Regions from separate parts of the Halomonas sp. GXIMD04776 genome, predicted to be linked through region 2. Evidence: predicted binding sites of a transcription regulator. Region 2 holds the regulator's gene; the other holds the start of a gene.

Region 1 (7,390 bases), on a different contig from region 2:
AGGTTGAGCTGGGGCAGATCGACGTTCAAACGAAACCGTTCACTGTTCAAGAAAGGCGGTTCATTCCCGGCAGGTTCGTCCAAAGGTTCCCGCATCTGCATGTCTTCTAGAACAAGCGCCATTCTGGTAGCGGCGATGCCTTCTCGCGCCTCGTCCTGAAAGTCGACGCGAGCGCTTACCTGGCCCTTACCTTCCAATCGGTAATGCCGACTCCTAGCGCTTTCGCGACTATCCCTCGCCGCCAACAGAGTCGCCTCATCAAGAACGACCGCCAGCTGCGGCGATGCCAGAGTCAGTTCGCTGCCCGGCTGCAATACGCCCTTGTCGATACCAATCTGCCCTTGCAAGCCGCCTCTGCCAGATAGCCGCACCCCATCAAGTCCGCCCAGATAGGGATTGAACACATCCCAGGCATCCGCCTGGGCAGCCAGAGCCACATCGCCGGAGAGAAATGCGAGAGCCTCCAATCCAGGCGTTTGAGCGGAATGAAATGTTTCCAGAACAAACTCGCCCTGCAGCCGAATATTCCGGGCCAAGGTCTGATACGCACCATGGATGCCCTGACGCTGAACGATCGCTTCTTCCAACGCCAGCGTCAGGGAATCGACGCCCAGGGATTCGTCGTTCACGACCAGCTCATCAAGACGTACCCGGCTAGCCGCGCTTGCTGCCAGGCGATACTCATTCACCTTCAACGCGCGCAGCCCCTCGGCTTCGAGGGAGTGAATATCCAGACGGCGGAAAAGCAGTGACCACCAGGAAATATGCAGCCGCGCTTGATCCACTTCGAGGAAAAAACTCACGTTCTCATCGGCACGCTGAATTATCAGATCCCGCACGTCGAGACGATCGAAGGAGGGCGCGTTCGCACTGCTCCAGGTGACCGTTACGCCCGGCAGCTGGGATAGGCGCTGTTGCAGCCAACCGCTGTTGAACAGCCACTGCACGCCGGCCAGATAACCGATGATCAGAAGCGATATCACGCCAATCCCAACGATCAGCCAGCGCAGCCAGCGGCGCTTGAAAGAGATCGGTGGGATGATGCCTTTTTGCATGAGCGCTTCCAGGTCTACGTCTTCGCTAATGTAGCGCGGAAGCCCTGTTCATTTCCTCCCTACCTTCCCGCAAATCGATTTTCAGGCTCTCCTTGTCGCGTCGGGGCGCTAACCGTATCGATGCCTCAACCATAGCGCCCGGTGATGTAGTCTTCTGCCTTCTTGGTATGCGGGTTGGAGAACATCATGCGGGTATCATTGTATTCGATCAGCTCACCGAGATGGAAAAAGGCCGTGTAGTCCGCGACCCGAGCCGCCTGCTGCATGTTATGAGTCACCGTGACGATGGTGAACTGCTGCTTGAGCTTGTCCATCAGATCTTCGATAGTGGCCGTCGAGATCGGGTCCAGGGCCGAGGTCGGCTCGTCCATCAGGATCACGTCCGGTTTCACCGCAATCGCCCGGGCGATACACAGGCGCTGCTGCTGCCCCCCGGAGAGGGAGGTGCCGGGTTCGGCCAGCTTGTCCTTGACCTCGTTCCACAGTCCGGCATCCCGCAGCGCCTGCTCCACCAACTCGTCCTGTTCCGCCTTGCGGCTCACCAGGTCGTGCATGCGCGGCGCATAGGCGATGTTTTCATAGATCGACTTGGGGAACGGATTGGGCTTCTGGAACACCATGCCCACTCGCCGACGCAGGGCGATCTCGTCCATCCTGGAATCATTCACATCCCGCCCGTCCATCTCCACCAGCCCTTCGATCCTGACGCTGCGAATCAGATCGTTCATGCGATTGAGACAGCGCAGGAAGGTCGACTTGCCGCAGCCCGAGGGGCCGATCAGCGCGGTAACGTTGTGCTGATAGACGTCGATATTGACGTTCTTCAGCGCCTGATTGGTGCCATACCAGAGATTGAGATCGCGTACGCGGATGCTCAATTCGTGACGCGCATCTTCGTTGGTATTGACGGGTCTTCCCTGGGTCGACGGCCGTGCCTGTTCTGACGGGGGCTCCTTGGAGGGCTGCCCAGGTTCGGTTTCGCGATTGGCAAGCTGTTCGTTGAGCATGAGAGCTTCCTGTTCAAGTCATGAATATGGAGGGTGCTTACCAACGGCGCTCGAATTTCTTGCGCATCCACACCGCGGTGGCATTGAGCGAGATGAGCACGGCCAGCAGCACCAGAATGCCGCCGGCGGTCTTCTCGGTGAAGGCGCGATCCGGCTCGCCGGCCCAGGTAAATATCTGCGCCGGCATCACCGTGGCGGCGTCGCCAAAGGAGGCCGAAACGTCGGGAATAAAGGCCACCATGCCGATGATGATCAGCGGTGCGGTTTCGCCCATGGCCTGGGCCAGGCCGATGATCGAGCCGGTGAGAATGCCCGGAAAGGACAGCGGCAGGACGTGATCGCGCACCACCTGCCAACGGGAGCAGCCAACGCCGAAGGCCGCCTGACGAATGGTGTCCGGCACGCTGCGCAAGGCAGTCCGGGTGGCGATGATGATCACCGGTAGCGTCATCAAGGCCAGGGTCAGCCCACCCACCAGCGGGGTCGAGCGCGGTACGCCGAAGAAGTTGATGTAGATGGCCAGGCCCAGCAGGCCAAACAGGATCGAAGGCACCGCTGCCAGGTTATTGATGTTGATCTCGATGATCTGGGTCAGCCAGTTGTCCGTGGCAAACTCCTCGAGATACACCGCCGTCATCACGCCGATGGGAAAACAGACCAGCATGGTCACGATCAGCGTCATCACCGTGCCTACTGCCGCGGAGGCAATGCCGGCAAGCTCCGGCATCTTGGAATCGCCGGCGGTGAAAAAGCGGGTATTGAACTTGAGTGCCACCTGCCCTTTCGCCAGGAGATCGTCGACGACGACCATTTGATCGTCCTTGAGTCGCGTGTGGTGGCCCTTGAGATACTGATCCACCGCGCTATCCGCCAGCACCCACTCCATGCGGGTGGTGCCCACCAGGTCGGGGTTGTCACGCATCCTCATGGGCAAGGTGCGCAGGAAACCGCGGCTGACCAGACGCCGCACATCTTCATTCACCGCCGCCGGCGGCATCTGCTGGCTCTGCTCGCTGTAGGTGACCTCGACCTGGATCTGCGCCTGTTGAAAGGCCGGCAAGCCTTTCACCAGCATGTCACTGATGAACACCACCAGAAAGGTCGCCGCCAGCGCAAGCGCCCCCATGGAGAGCCATTTCAGTCGGGCCGTCCTGCGGTGGCGATGCTTGAGCTGGGCGGTGATCTCATCGAAGGATTGGCTCATGGGGTGATCCTCGTCATCATCATAGGTCGTTGGAGCGATATTTTTCGCGGAAGCGACGAATCATGATCACCGAGACCATGTTCAGCATCAGGGTCACCGCGAACAGCACCAATCCCAGGGCAAATGCGGAAAGCGTTTCGGCACTCTCGAACTCCTGATCCCCGGTCAGGGCGGCGACGATGCGCACCGTCACCGTGGTCATGTCCTCGAGCGGATTGGCGGTCAGATTGGGCCGCATGCCGGCGGCCATGACCACGATCATGGTCTCCCCCAGGGCCCGGGAAACCGCCAGCAGCGATGCGGAGATGATGCCGGGGATGGCCGTGGGCAATACCACGCTGGTGATGGTCTCCGCCTTGGTCATGCCCAGCGCCAGGGAGCCTTCGCGCATGCTGTCCGGCACCGAGTTGATGACATCGTCGGACAGGGACGAGATGAACGGAATGATCATGATGCCCATGACGATGCCCGGGGCCAGGGCATTGTTGAAGGAGGCATCCAGCCCGAAGAAGCCCGCGACATCGACGATGACCGGCGCCACGGTGATGGCGGCAAAAAAGCCGTAGACCACCGTGGGGATACCGGCGAGCACTTCCAGTATCGGCTTGGCCAGGGTACGCACCCGGGCCGGTGCGAATTCCGCCATGTAGATGGCGGCCATGAGGCCGATGGGGATCGCCACCAGCATGGCAATCAATGTGATGAGAAAAGTACCGGCAAACAGCGGCACCGACCCGAACCGAGCCGCGCTGGCGCCTTCGTCGGCGCGTCCGGCAGCAGCCAGGAAGCTATTGCCCGGCGCCCAGGTGGTGCCGGTGATGAACTCCCAGAAGCTTTGCATCTGAAAGAAGCGAACCGCCTCGAACACGATCGAGATCAGAATGCCCAGGGTCGTCACGATGGAAACCATCGCCGCCACCGCCAGAACCCCGCGGATCACCCTCTCGATGGCCTGGCGGGCATGAAACCCCGGACGCACCTGGGAAAGGCCGACCAGCAGGCCGATAACGGCTACTGCCAGACTGGCCCCCAGCAGATAGAGCGTGGGAATGTCCGCCCCGAGCAGCAGCAGGACAAAGGCGCCCAAGGCGGCCACCAATAGCGCGGGGCCGGCGGTAGTCAATACCGAAAACCAGGCATACTGATCCGGTTGTGCGACCATCGCGGTGCCATTCGTACGCAGCTGCGACGCCCGGGCGCGGGCCAGGAAAAAGGCGGCCAATCCCAAGGCAAGGAGCACGGCGGAGAACAGCAGATAGATTTGATTGATCGGCATCGGAGCTCTCGTATGATGAACCCAAAAATCAACAGGGCCTTATCGCCAGCATGGGCCGATAGCAAACGCATCGGCCCATCCTCTGACGTCCAGAAGCGCTTACTTCAGCGCTGAAAGCTCGAGCTTTTCCTTATCCTTCACCGCATCGCGCTGTGCCTTGCGCTCCTCGTCCGGTAGAGGGATCAATCCAAGCACCTGCAGGTACCCCATAGGGGCGATCATCTGCTCGCTCATGAATAGATTGGCGAATTCATACATCGCCGGCACCGAATCCGCGTGCTGATTCTTCACGTAGAAGAACATGGAGCGGGATACCGGATATTCACCGGAGCTGATCGCCTCGGGCTCGGGAGCTACGCCATCAATGGAGGCTCCGTTCAGGCTGTCGGCATTTTCTTCCAGGAAGGAGTATCCAAAGATACCGAAGGCATCGGTATTCTCTGAAAGACGCTGCACGATCAGATTGTCGTTTTCACCGGCGTCGATATAGGCGCCGTCGGATCGGATGTCGGTATAGGCTTCGCCGCCATAGGCTGCCATGTCTTTCGAGGCGGCTTCCATGACCAGCTCCTCGAAGGCGTCCCGGGTACCGGAGGTGGTGGGCGGACCGTAGACGGCGATCTCACGATCCGGCAAGGAGGCGTCGATATCGCTCCACTTCTTGTAAGGATTGTCGACCAGTTCTTCGTCCTGGGGCACCTTGGCGGCCAGGGCCATGAAGAGCTGTTCCCGGGTGACGCCGATGGGGTCGTTGCTGTTTGATTGGGCGAAGGCGATGCCGTCGTAACCGATCTTGGCCTCGGTAATGTCGCTAACGCCGTTCTCCTGGCAACGCTCGAATTCCGAGATTTTCATGCGCCGCGAGGCGTTGGTGATGTCCGGTGCCCCCTCTCCGATGCCGTTGCAGAACAGCCGCAGGCCCCCACCGGAGCCGGTGGACTCGATCACCGGGGTCGGGTAATCGGTCGTGGCGCCAAACTCCTCGGCAACGTAGCTGGCAAACGGATAGACGGTGCTGGACCCGACGATACGCACCTGATCCCGTGCTTGAGCGATACCGGCGACGCTGAATACGGCGGCGGCGATAGCGGCTGTTCTGAGGATGCGATTCATGCGCTAACTCCTGTCGATGAGCGTGATCAACCTTGGCGAGACACAGGATGCCAAGGAAAAATGACAGACTCATGACAGGGGCAGAGAACGCTATACGTCTCGCTTGAAAGACGACTTAAGCATGCAGAGCTCTACCACAGAGCATCCTCACGCCCAGATTGCCCAGCATCGTCGCCCCCAGCATCGTCAGCACCACCGGCCAGGCGCTGTAGACCTCGAAGATTCCTACCAGAACACCTGCCAACGCGCCGCAGGAAAATTGAATGCTGCCGAGTAGCGCCGTGGCGGTGGCGCTCATGTTGGGAAAATGATCGAGCATCGACGACATGGCGTTGGGGCTGATCAACCCCTGCATGCCAACAAAGATGATCATCAACGGCGCCACCACGTAGAGCGATCCCAGCCCGAGCAGCAAAACCGCCGCCAGCAGCAACCCACTCGTCAGCTGCACCCCCAGCCCCAGCAAGAGATTACGCTGAGGGCTACGGTATCTGAGCAGGCGAATGTTGAGTCGATTCGAGCCCGCCATGACGATGACATTGGCGCCGAAGACGAACGGATAAATGGCCGGCGAAAGCCCAAAGTACTCCATGTACAGGAAAGGCGACCCGGTGATGAAGGCGAACATCCCCGCGAAGGACATGGCCACCGCACTGATGTAGCCCATCGCCTCACGATGGCGCAGAACGGCCAGATAGTTGCTCAGTACCTGGCTGAATCCTGGCGCATCAGGATCGCGCCCCCGGGTTTCCGGCAGATAACGACCCAACAGCCACAGCACGAAGGCCGCATACACGGCAAGGAAGACGAAGATCAACCACCAGTCCGCCAGATAGAGCAGCAAACTACCCAGTGCCGGTGCGATCAAAGGCGCCAACAGCATGATCATGACCATGGTCGACAGCACCTTCGCCGCCTCGCGCCCACTGAAACAATCCCGCACGATTGCCGCCGAGTTGACCACTGACGCCCCACCGCCGAGAGCCTGCACGAAACGCAGCAGCCACAACATTTCAAGCGTCTCGACTTGGGTAAGGGCCAGACTGGCAAGCAGGAAGACACTGATGCCCGCGAACAGTATCGGCCGCCGCCCCAGGCGATCGGAGAGCGGACCAAACACCAACTGCCCCAGGGCAAACCCGACCAGGAAAAGACTGACCGACAATTGAGTGTGATGCACGCTTGCATTTACCGCATCGGCCAAGGCCGGAATCGCCGGAAGATAGGCATCGATGGCGAACGGCGCCAGAGCGGTATTGGCCGCCACCAGCAGCGCGATACGTCGGGAATCCACCTTCTGCATGGGCCTCCTTGCGCTAGAGCGACAACAAGATCAAGAGCGACAGCAAGATCGAGCAGCCGTCAATAAGGAGGCTAATGGTAACAGTATTACGGCAGCAGCTGGCGGATCGTTGCATTAAACAGAGCGACTGGACCAGGAAAGATCAGAAGGGGGCTACTGGGAGGACTTGGCTTCCTCGGCCTCGAGGAGTTCCACCAGTGGCTGAAACTCCTGGCGATTATGCTCGCTCATGCGCATCAGGATGCGATGCGACTCGAGGATACGCTGCTGCAGCTCCTCCTTGTCGGAGTCGACTTGAGGCAGATCTGCAAGCGTATCGGGCTCGCTGGCGGGCGATGTGGTCAAAAAGAAATAGCGTGAGAAGCCCATGATATCGAGCATACGCTGTATGTCAGGATGATCGGCGACGATCGTCGGTGGATGCTCGATACG
Region 2 (7,390 bases):
GCGAGGCCCGATCGAGATAACCCGGCAGCCGGCGCCCTTCCATTCTGCCAAGCCCGGTCCCTGGGGGCGGCGTTCGCTGTTTCGCCATGGCCGCTTCCAGGTATTGGTACAGGAGTTTTTCCTTGCGCGCATGGCGGATGATCTGAAACTGCCTAGGCGCTAGACTGGGCCCGCGATTGGCTTTCGGAGACTTCCATGGTTCAAGCCACACACCTGCGCGGCCTTGGCCGCCTGCCCGACTTCCTGCAGTTGACGCGTCTAGACCGGCCGATCGGCACCTGGTTGCTGATGTGGCCGACGCTGTGGGCCCTATGGGTTGCTGCCGATGGTGTACCAGCCCGGGGCACGCTGCTGATCTTTGTCGCAGGGGTCTATCTGATGCGCGCCGCCGGCTGCGTGATCAACGACTATGCGGATCGCCACTGGGATGGTCATGTCAAGCGCACCAAGGCACGTCCCCTGGCCACCGGGCGGATCGGCGAAAACGAGGCCAAAGGGCTTTTCGCCGGTCTGGTGCTCGCCGCCTTCCTGCTGGTGTGCTTCACCAATGTCTTTACCGTGATGCTCTCTCTCGGTGGCGTGGCGCTGGCGTTTATCTATCCCTTCATGAAGCGCTATACCCACTGGCCGCAGCTGTTTCTCGGTGCGGCGTTTTCCTGGTCGATCCCCATGGCCTTCGGCGCCGTGCTGGAAACGGTTCCCGTGGAAGCCTGGCTCCTGTTCTGTGCCAATCTGACCTGGACGGTGGCCTACGACACCGAGTACGCCATGGTCGATCGCGATGACGACCTCAAGGTCGGTATCAAATCCACTGCGGTGCTGTTCGGCCATTACGACCGGCTGATGATCGGCCTGTTGCAGTTGGCCACCCTGACGCTACTGTCCGTCATCGGCGCCCGCCTTGCGCTGGGAGGCTTTTTCTGGCTGGGGCTCGGGGCGATGGCGCTGATCTTCGTCTATCAGCACTGGCTGATCCGTCATCGCTCCCGGGAACGCTGCTTTCAGGCGTTTCTCAATAATCACTGGGCAGGGTTGGTGGTGTGTGCGGGGTTGGTCCTGGAACTCTGGCCGGTCTGAAAAGAGCTTGTCATACGGTTGTCATGTATACGCGGTGTAATCGTCGTCGTCCTGTCATTGCGAAGCAACCTGAACGCAGGTTCGCTTCGCGTTTCAACGAGGCCAATGGATGACTGCCAAGACCATTCTCATCGTCGATGACGAAGCCGCCATTCGCGAGATGATCGCCGTGGCGCTGGAGATGGCGGATTACCGCGTCCTGGAAGCGAACAACGCCCAGGAGGCCCATGCCCTGATCGTGGATGAGCAACCCGATCTGTTGCTTCTCGACTGGATGATGCCGGGCACCAGTGGCATCGAGTTCGCGCGTCGATTGAAGCGCGAAGAGGTCACCAGCGAGCTGCCAATCATTCTGCTCACCGCCAAAAGCGAGGAAGACAACAAGATACTGGGCCTTGAAGCCGGTGCCGACGATTACATCACCAAGCCGTTTTCACCCCGAGAGTTGGTGGCCCGGCTACGGGCGGTCCTGCGTCGCACCACGCCTCGCGGCATCGAGGAGGCGTTGGAGGTCGAGGGCCTGTTGCTCGACCCCGTCAGTCATCGGGTATCGTCCAAAGGCCAGGCGCTGGAGATAGGGCCTACCGAATATCGCCTGTTACAGTTCTTCATGACTCATCAGGAGCGTGCCTATACCCGGGGCCAACTGCTGGATCAGGTATGGGGGGGTAATGTCTATGTCGAGGAGCGCACCGTGGATGTGCATATCCGCCGCCTGCGCAAGGCGCTGGGGGAGTCTCATCAACATCTGATCCAGACCGTGCGCGGCACCGGCTATCGTTTTTCGACCCGGCTATGAACCCGACTCATGTACTACTGGACCAATGAACTCTGGCGGCTTGCCTATCTGATCATCGGCATGGGCGGCCTGGGCTGGCTCATCGGCCTGCCCGGCTGGGGACTGGCCGCGGGGCTTGCGCTATTCATCGCCATTCACATCCGCCATCTGCGCCAGCTCTATGCCTGGCTGTATCAGAACCCCCACCAGGAGCCGCCCGCCGGCACCGGTGTGTGGGGCGATCTCTTCGATCGCCTGTATCGCTATCAAAAAGCGCAGCACAAGGCCCAGGCACGCTTGCGCGACGTCATTCGCCGCGTCCAGGAGTCCGCGGAAGCCATGCGCGACAGCGTGGTGATGCTCGACCGACGCGGCAACCTGGACTGGTGGAACAGTGCCGCCGAACACATGCTGGGCCTGAAGTCCCCCCAGGATCGCGGCCAGCACGTCACCAATCTGCTGCGCGATCCGCAGTTCATCGCCTATTTCGAGGCCCGGGACTATCGTGAGCCCCTGATCCTGTCCTCGCCGGTGCGCGGTGATCTGGTGCTGCAATTTCAACTGACCCTGTTCGGTGACGACGAACGCCTGATCCTGGTCCGGGACATCACTCGCCTTCAGCGCCTGGAGCAGATGCGCCAGGATTTCGTCGCCAACGTCTCTCACGAGTTGAAGACGCCGCTGACGGTATTAGTCGGTTATTTGGAAACCTACAGCGAGCATGCCGGGCAACTGCCGCCGCGCTGGCAGCGCGGTCTACAGCAGATGCAGGAACAGACCCACCGCATGCAGAATCTGGTGACGGATTTGCTGCTGCTGTCGCGCCTGGAAACCGATCATCGTGCGAAGCGAACCACGTGCATCGATCTTCCCGGCCTGATGGAAACCATTCGCCGGGATGCCGAGACGCTTTCGGAAGGCAGCCATACCCTGCGTCTCGAGATCGACGATCCGCGAGACCTCCTAGGCGACGAGCAAGAGCTCCGCAGCGCCCTCTCCAACCTGGTCTTCAATGCCGTGCGCTACACCGCCCCGGGCACCACCATCACCCTGCGCTGGCACCCTTGGCGCGCCGGCGCCGCCCTGGAAGTGATCGATGATGGGGAGGGTATCGATCCGGTGCATCTTCCGCGCCTCACCGAACGCTTCTACCGCGTCGACAAGGGCCGCAGCACCGCCACCGGCGGTACGGGACTGGGCCTGGCCATCGTCAAGCATGTGCTGTTGCGCCACGATGCTCATCTGGAAATCGAATCCCGCCTGGGCCAGGGGGCGCTGTTTCGCTGCGTCTTTCCCGCAGCGCGGCTGTTGCAGGCCACTGGCGATATCTCGGAGGAACCGAACCTCACCTCTGGTAGCCTGCGCCGACGATGATGCCGTATCGATCAGGACGATGCCGCCCGTTCCGGCAGGTAGGGTACGTCCTCCAGACGCTCGCTCATCTGCTTGAGTACGGCAAAGGTCTGCGCCAGCGCCTCGCGATCCAGCGTCTCGGCCAATCGGTTGGCCCACTGCACATACCGCGCCATGACGATGGCATAGATCCTTTCACCCTCGATCGTGCGTTCGACGAAGGGCGAGCGCTTGTGATCGGGGTTGGTGGAAAGCGTGATATAGCCCGCCTTCTGCAGTTCCCCGACGATGCGCTGCACGGACTGACGAGCGAGCCCCATGCGTCGCGCGATCTGAGCGACGGTGAGCGGTCGCTCCTCGATATCGATGGCGCCCAGCACTTTCCAACGGGCACTGGTCAGACCTAGATCTGCAGTCAGACGATCACCCTCCGCTACCAGCATGCCGTTCAGGCGAAAGGTCTCCAGGGCAATGTCGGTAAATAGCGCACCGCTCTCGGTATAGTCCTGCGTCATGACTCTCTTGTCTCACCTCGCATCAGCATGTCGACAGCATAGTGACAAATTGGCCATGTCTCGTCGAGATAGTTTGACAGCCTCCCAAATTGACAGCATATTGTCAAAACGACGCCATGCTATTCAGGGGTGCTTCATGAAACCGCGTATCCATGTAACCGCCGCAATGATCGCACTATTCACCATTCTGACATTCTGGTTTTCGACGGTGCTGGTCGAGCTCTTCGGCACTCATGAGCTGATCGTCTGGGTCAAGACGGCGATTCCCTGGGGATTGATCGTTCTTATTCCAGCGCTGATGATCACCGGCGGATCCGGCATGGCGATGGGCAAGCGGCGCACCGATGCACTCATCCTGGCAAAGAAACGTCGTATGCCGATCATTGCGGCGCTGGGTATTCTTGTTCTCGTGCCTTCAGCCTTCTTCCTGGCCTGGAAGGCAAACCAAGGTGAACTCGATGCCATGTTCTACGCCATTCAAGGCATCGAGTTACTGGCGGGGGCGACGAACATTGTGCTGATGGGATTGAACGTCCGGGATGGCCTGATCGCCGCCAGTCACAGACGCGCCGGCAGCGCCTTGTAGTGCTGCTGCCACATCAATACCGAGGCGGCCACCGCCCCGGGCAGCAGGATGAGATTGGCCACGGGAATCCAGGTCGCCAGCAACACCCAGCCACCGAAGGTCAGGGTCGGCCACCAGCGCGAACGCAGTCGGCGTTTCATGTCATCGAAGCTGACTCGGTTGTTGTCCATCGGATAATCAAGGTAGGTGATGGCCATCATCCAAGCGGAGAATGCTGCCCATAGGAAAGGCATGACCAGGTTGAGACCGGGCACGAACCCGAGCAGAAACAGAAGCGCCATGCGCGGCAGAATATAGGCCAGCTTGACCAGTTCGCGGCCCAAGGCATCGAGGGCGCTGCGTACAAATCCGCGATCGTCCAGGGGCGGGCTGCCGGTGACGCGCAGTTCCACCTTCTCGGCGAGAAAGCCGTAGAACGGCGCGGCAATGAGATTGGACACCAGGGTGAAGGTGAAGAACACGATCAGGACAAGACTGATCACCAGCAGCGGCCAGATCAGCCACTCCAGCCATTCGAGCCAGCCGGGCACCTTGAGCATCCAGTAATCGAGCCAGCCGCCGAAATTGTTGAGCAGATAGGCGATGGTGCCCACATAGAGCACCAGATTGACCAGTATCGGCAGAAAGACATAGCGCCGCAGGCCCTTCGACAGAACCAGCCGCGTTCCCTGGGTCAGGGCACCAAAGGCATTGAGCATAGAAAGGCTTAACTCCGGGAAAAGCCTAAACCTTACCCTTGAGCGCCGCCTCGTCAAGTTTGTCGGCATCGATATGACGAATATCCAGCCCCTTGACCAGGTAGATGACGTACTCGGCGAGGTTGTCCGCATGATCGCCGATGCGCTCCAGGGCCCGCAGGATCCACATCACACTCAGAATCGAGCTGATCGAGCGCGGATCTTCCATCATGAAGGTCATCAGCGAGCGCATGGCGGTGGTGTACTCGGTATCCACCAGCTCATCTTCCCGGGCGACGCTCAGCGCCAGATCCGTATCGAAGCGCGCGAAGGCGGTCAGGGCATCCCGCACCATCTTGCGCACATGTTCGCTGATGTGACGCACCTCGACGAAACCGCGTGGATCACGCCCCGCCTCCGCCAGAGCCAGGGCGTTGCGCGCGATCTTGCTGGCTTCATCACCGATGCGTTCGAGATCCGAGGTGGCACGAATCACCGCCAACACAAGACGCAGATCCGACGCCGCCGGTTGACGGCGCGCCAGCACTCGGGTGCACTCTTCGTCGATCTTGATCTGCAGGGTGTTGACGGCCTGGTCGTTGTCGCAGACGTCCTCCGCGAGACGGCTATCGCCCTCGAGGAGCGCATGGATGGCGTCCTGGACCTGCTTTTCGACTAGCCCACCCATCGCCATCAGGTGCGTCTTGAGTGCCTCGAGCTCCTGATTGAACTGTTTGGAGATATGCTGACTGTGAGTGTCACTGGTGATTTCCATGGAGCTCTCCTGAATCCGCCGTATAGCCCTGTGGTCGATGCTATCACCGGCGCCGTAGGTTGTAGCGGAAGATGATGACACACAAAGATGACGGTTCCGTTAAGCACCGCCCTGGGCTGTCCGCCCCAAACGTGGTCGTGAGCTTCTCTGGCCGTTTGCCCGGCATGGCGTTTAAGATACTCGCTCCCTATAAAACCATAACAAGCCATTGGAAGTAGATGTTCATGACCGATCTCGACGACATCCCCGCGCCTCAAGGCGATCTGACCCTCAAGCTGATCACTTCACGGCAAGACACCAACTTTTACGGCGATATCGCCGGTGGTTGGCTGGTCAATCATATGGATCAGGCCGCTGAACTCTGTGCCGGTCGCCTGGCCCATGGACGCACCGCAACGGTCGCCATTGAAACCATGGATTTCTTGTGCCCGGTACGGGTGGGCTCCGTGGTGAACATCTATACCAACGCACAGGACATCGGGCGTAGCTCGATCAAGGTCAATGTCGAGGTCTGGATACGCCCGCCTCAGGAGCGCAACCCCGATGAGCTTTACAAGGTCACCGAGGCGCGTTTCGTGATGGTCGCCCTGGACGACAACGGCCGGATACGTGCCGTACCCGGCGAGTGACTAATTACTTCGCTTCGCTCACCAGCTGACGATTCTTCAGGTAGGCGAACTCGCCCACATCGGTATAGGAGGACACGAGCTGCTGGAAGGCCTTGTAGGAGTCGTAGATCTTCTTCGAACTGTCGTCCTTGTCGATCTGTTCCTGCAGCACTTCCTCGGAAGCCTTGGCCAGCGCCTTGATGACATCCTCGGGTAAGGAGCGCAATTTCACGCCGTGCTTGTCTACCAGCGCCTTCAAGGATTCCGCGTTGCGATGGGTAAACTCGTTGATCATGGCCAGATTGGCGGAGCGTGCAGCCTCCTCGACCACCGCCTTGAGTTCGTCGGGGAGCTCATTCCAGGCGTCAAGATTGACGGTGCCTTCCAGCGCCGCACTGGGCTCGTTCCAGGCGGTGGTATAGTAATAATCGGCGACCTGGTGCAGGCCGAAGGCCAGATCATTATAGGGGCCGACCCAGTCTGCGGCATCCAGCACCCCGGTCTGCATCGAGGTGAAGATCTCCGAGCCGGGCATGTTCACCGCCGTGGCGCCGATGCGATTCATCACCTCACCGGCCAATCCCGGCAGGCGGATCTTGAGCCCCTTCATGTCCTCCAGGGAATTGATTTCCTTCTTGAACCAGCCTGCCATTTGAGTACCGGTGTTGCCCACCACAAAGGGCTTGAGATTGTGCTCTCCGTAAAGCGCATCCCATAGCTGCATGCCATCACCGCGATACAACCAGGCGTTGGTCTCGTTGACCGTCATGCCGAAGGGCACCGCGGTGAAGAACTGTGCTGCCGGCACCTTGCCGCGCCAGTAATAGGCGGCGGAATGGCCCATCTGCGCGGTACCGCTGGAAACCGCATCGAATACCTCAAGTGCCGGCACCAGGTCGCCGGCGCCATAGACATCGACCTGCAGACGACCTCCCGATAGAGTGTTGATACGCTCTGCTAGATCGTTGGCACCGGTGCCCAGAGCCGGAAAGTTTTTCGGCCAGGAGGTGACCATCTTCCA

Evidence for each region. Region 2 encodes PhoB, which activates phosphate uptake and scavenging genes when phosphate is short. Its sites were predicted from a motif close to TGTCATANNNNTGTCANA; they were not measured.
Region 1: the regulator PhoB is predicted to act here: its motif matches at 5,715-5,732, upstream of ACPF7Z_RS13465 (PstS family phosphate ABC transporter substrate-binding protein).

The regions. Positions count from the first base shown of each region.
Region 1 covers NZ_JBNCAN010000019.1:29,746-37,135, forward strand. The annotation lists gene ACPF7Z_RS13445 (hypothetical protein) at 1-1,055, opposite strand, end outside; gene pstB (phosphate ABC transporter ATP-binding protein PstB) at 1,181-2,062, opposite strand; gene pstA (phosphate ABC transporter permease PstA) at 2,100-3,266, opposite strand; gene pstC (phosphate ABC transporter permease subunit PstC) at 3,286-4,542, opposite strand; gene ACPF7Z_RS13465 (PstS family phosphate ABC transporter substrate-binding protein) at 4,642-5,655, opposite strand; gene ACPF7Z_RS13470 (Bcr/CflA family multidrug efflux MFS transporter) at 5,771-6,958, opposite strand; gene ACPF7Z_RS13475 (STAS domain-containing protein) at 7,112-7,390, opposite strand, start outside.
Region 2 covers NZ_JBNCAN010000021.1:40,169-47,558, reverse strand. The annotation lists gene ACPF7Z_RS14445 (chorismate--pyruvate lyase family protein) at 1-163, shown strand, start outside; gene ubiA (4-hydroxybenzoate octaprenyltransferase) at 196-1,077, shown strand; gene phoB (phosphate regulon transcriptional regulator PhoB) at 1,187-1,876, shown strand; gene phoR (phosphate regulon sensor histidine kinase PhoR) at 1,886-3,229, shown strand; gene ACPF7Z_RS14425 (MarR family winged helix-turn-helix transcriptional regulator) at 3,241-3,723, opposite strand; gene ACPF7Z_RS14420 (hypothetical protein) at 3,860-4,309, shown strand; gene cysZ (sulfate transporter CysZ) at 4,282-5,007, opposite strand; gene phoU (phosphate signaling complex protein PhoU) at 5,033-5,761, opposite strand; gene ACPF7Z_RS14405 (acyl-CoA thioesterase) at 5,986-6,390, shown strand; gene ACPF7Z_RS14400 (TRAP transporter substrate-binding protein) at 6,395-7,390, opposite strand, start outside.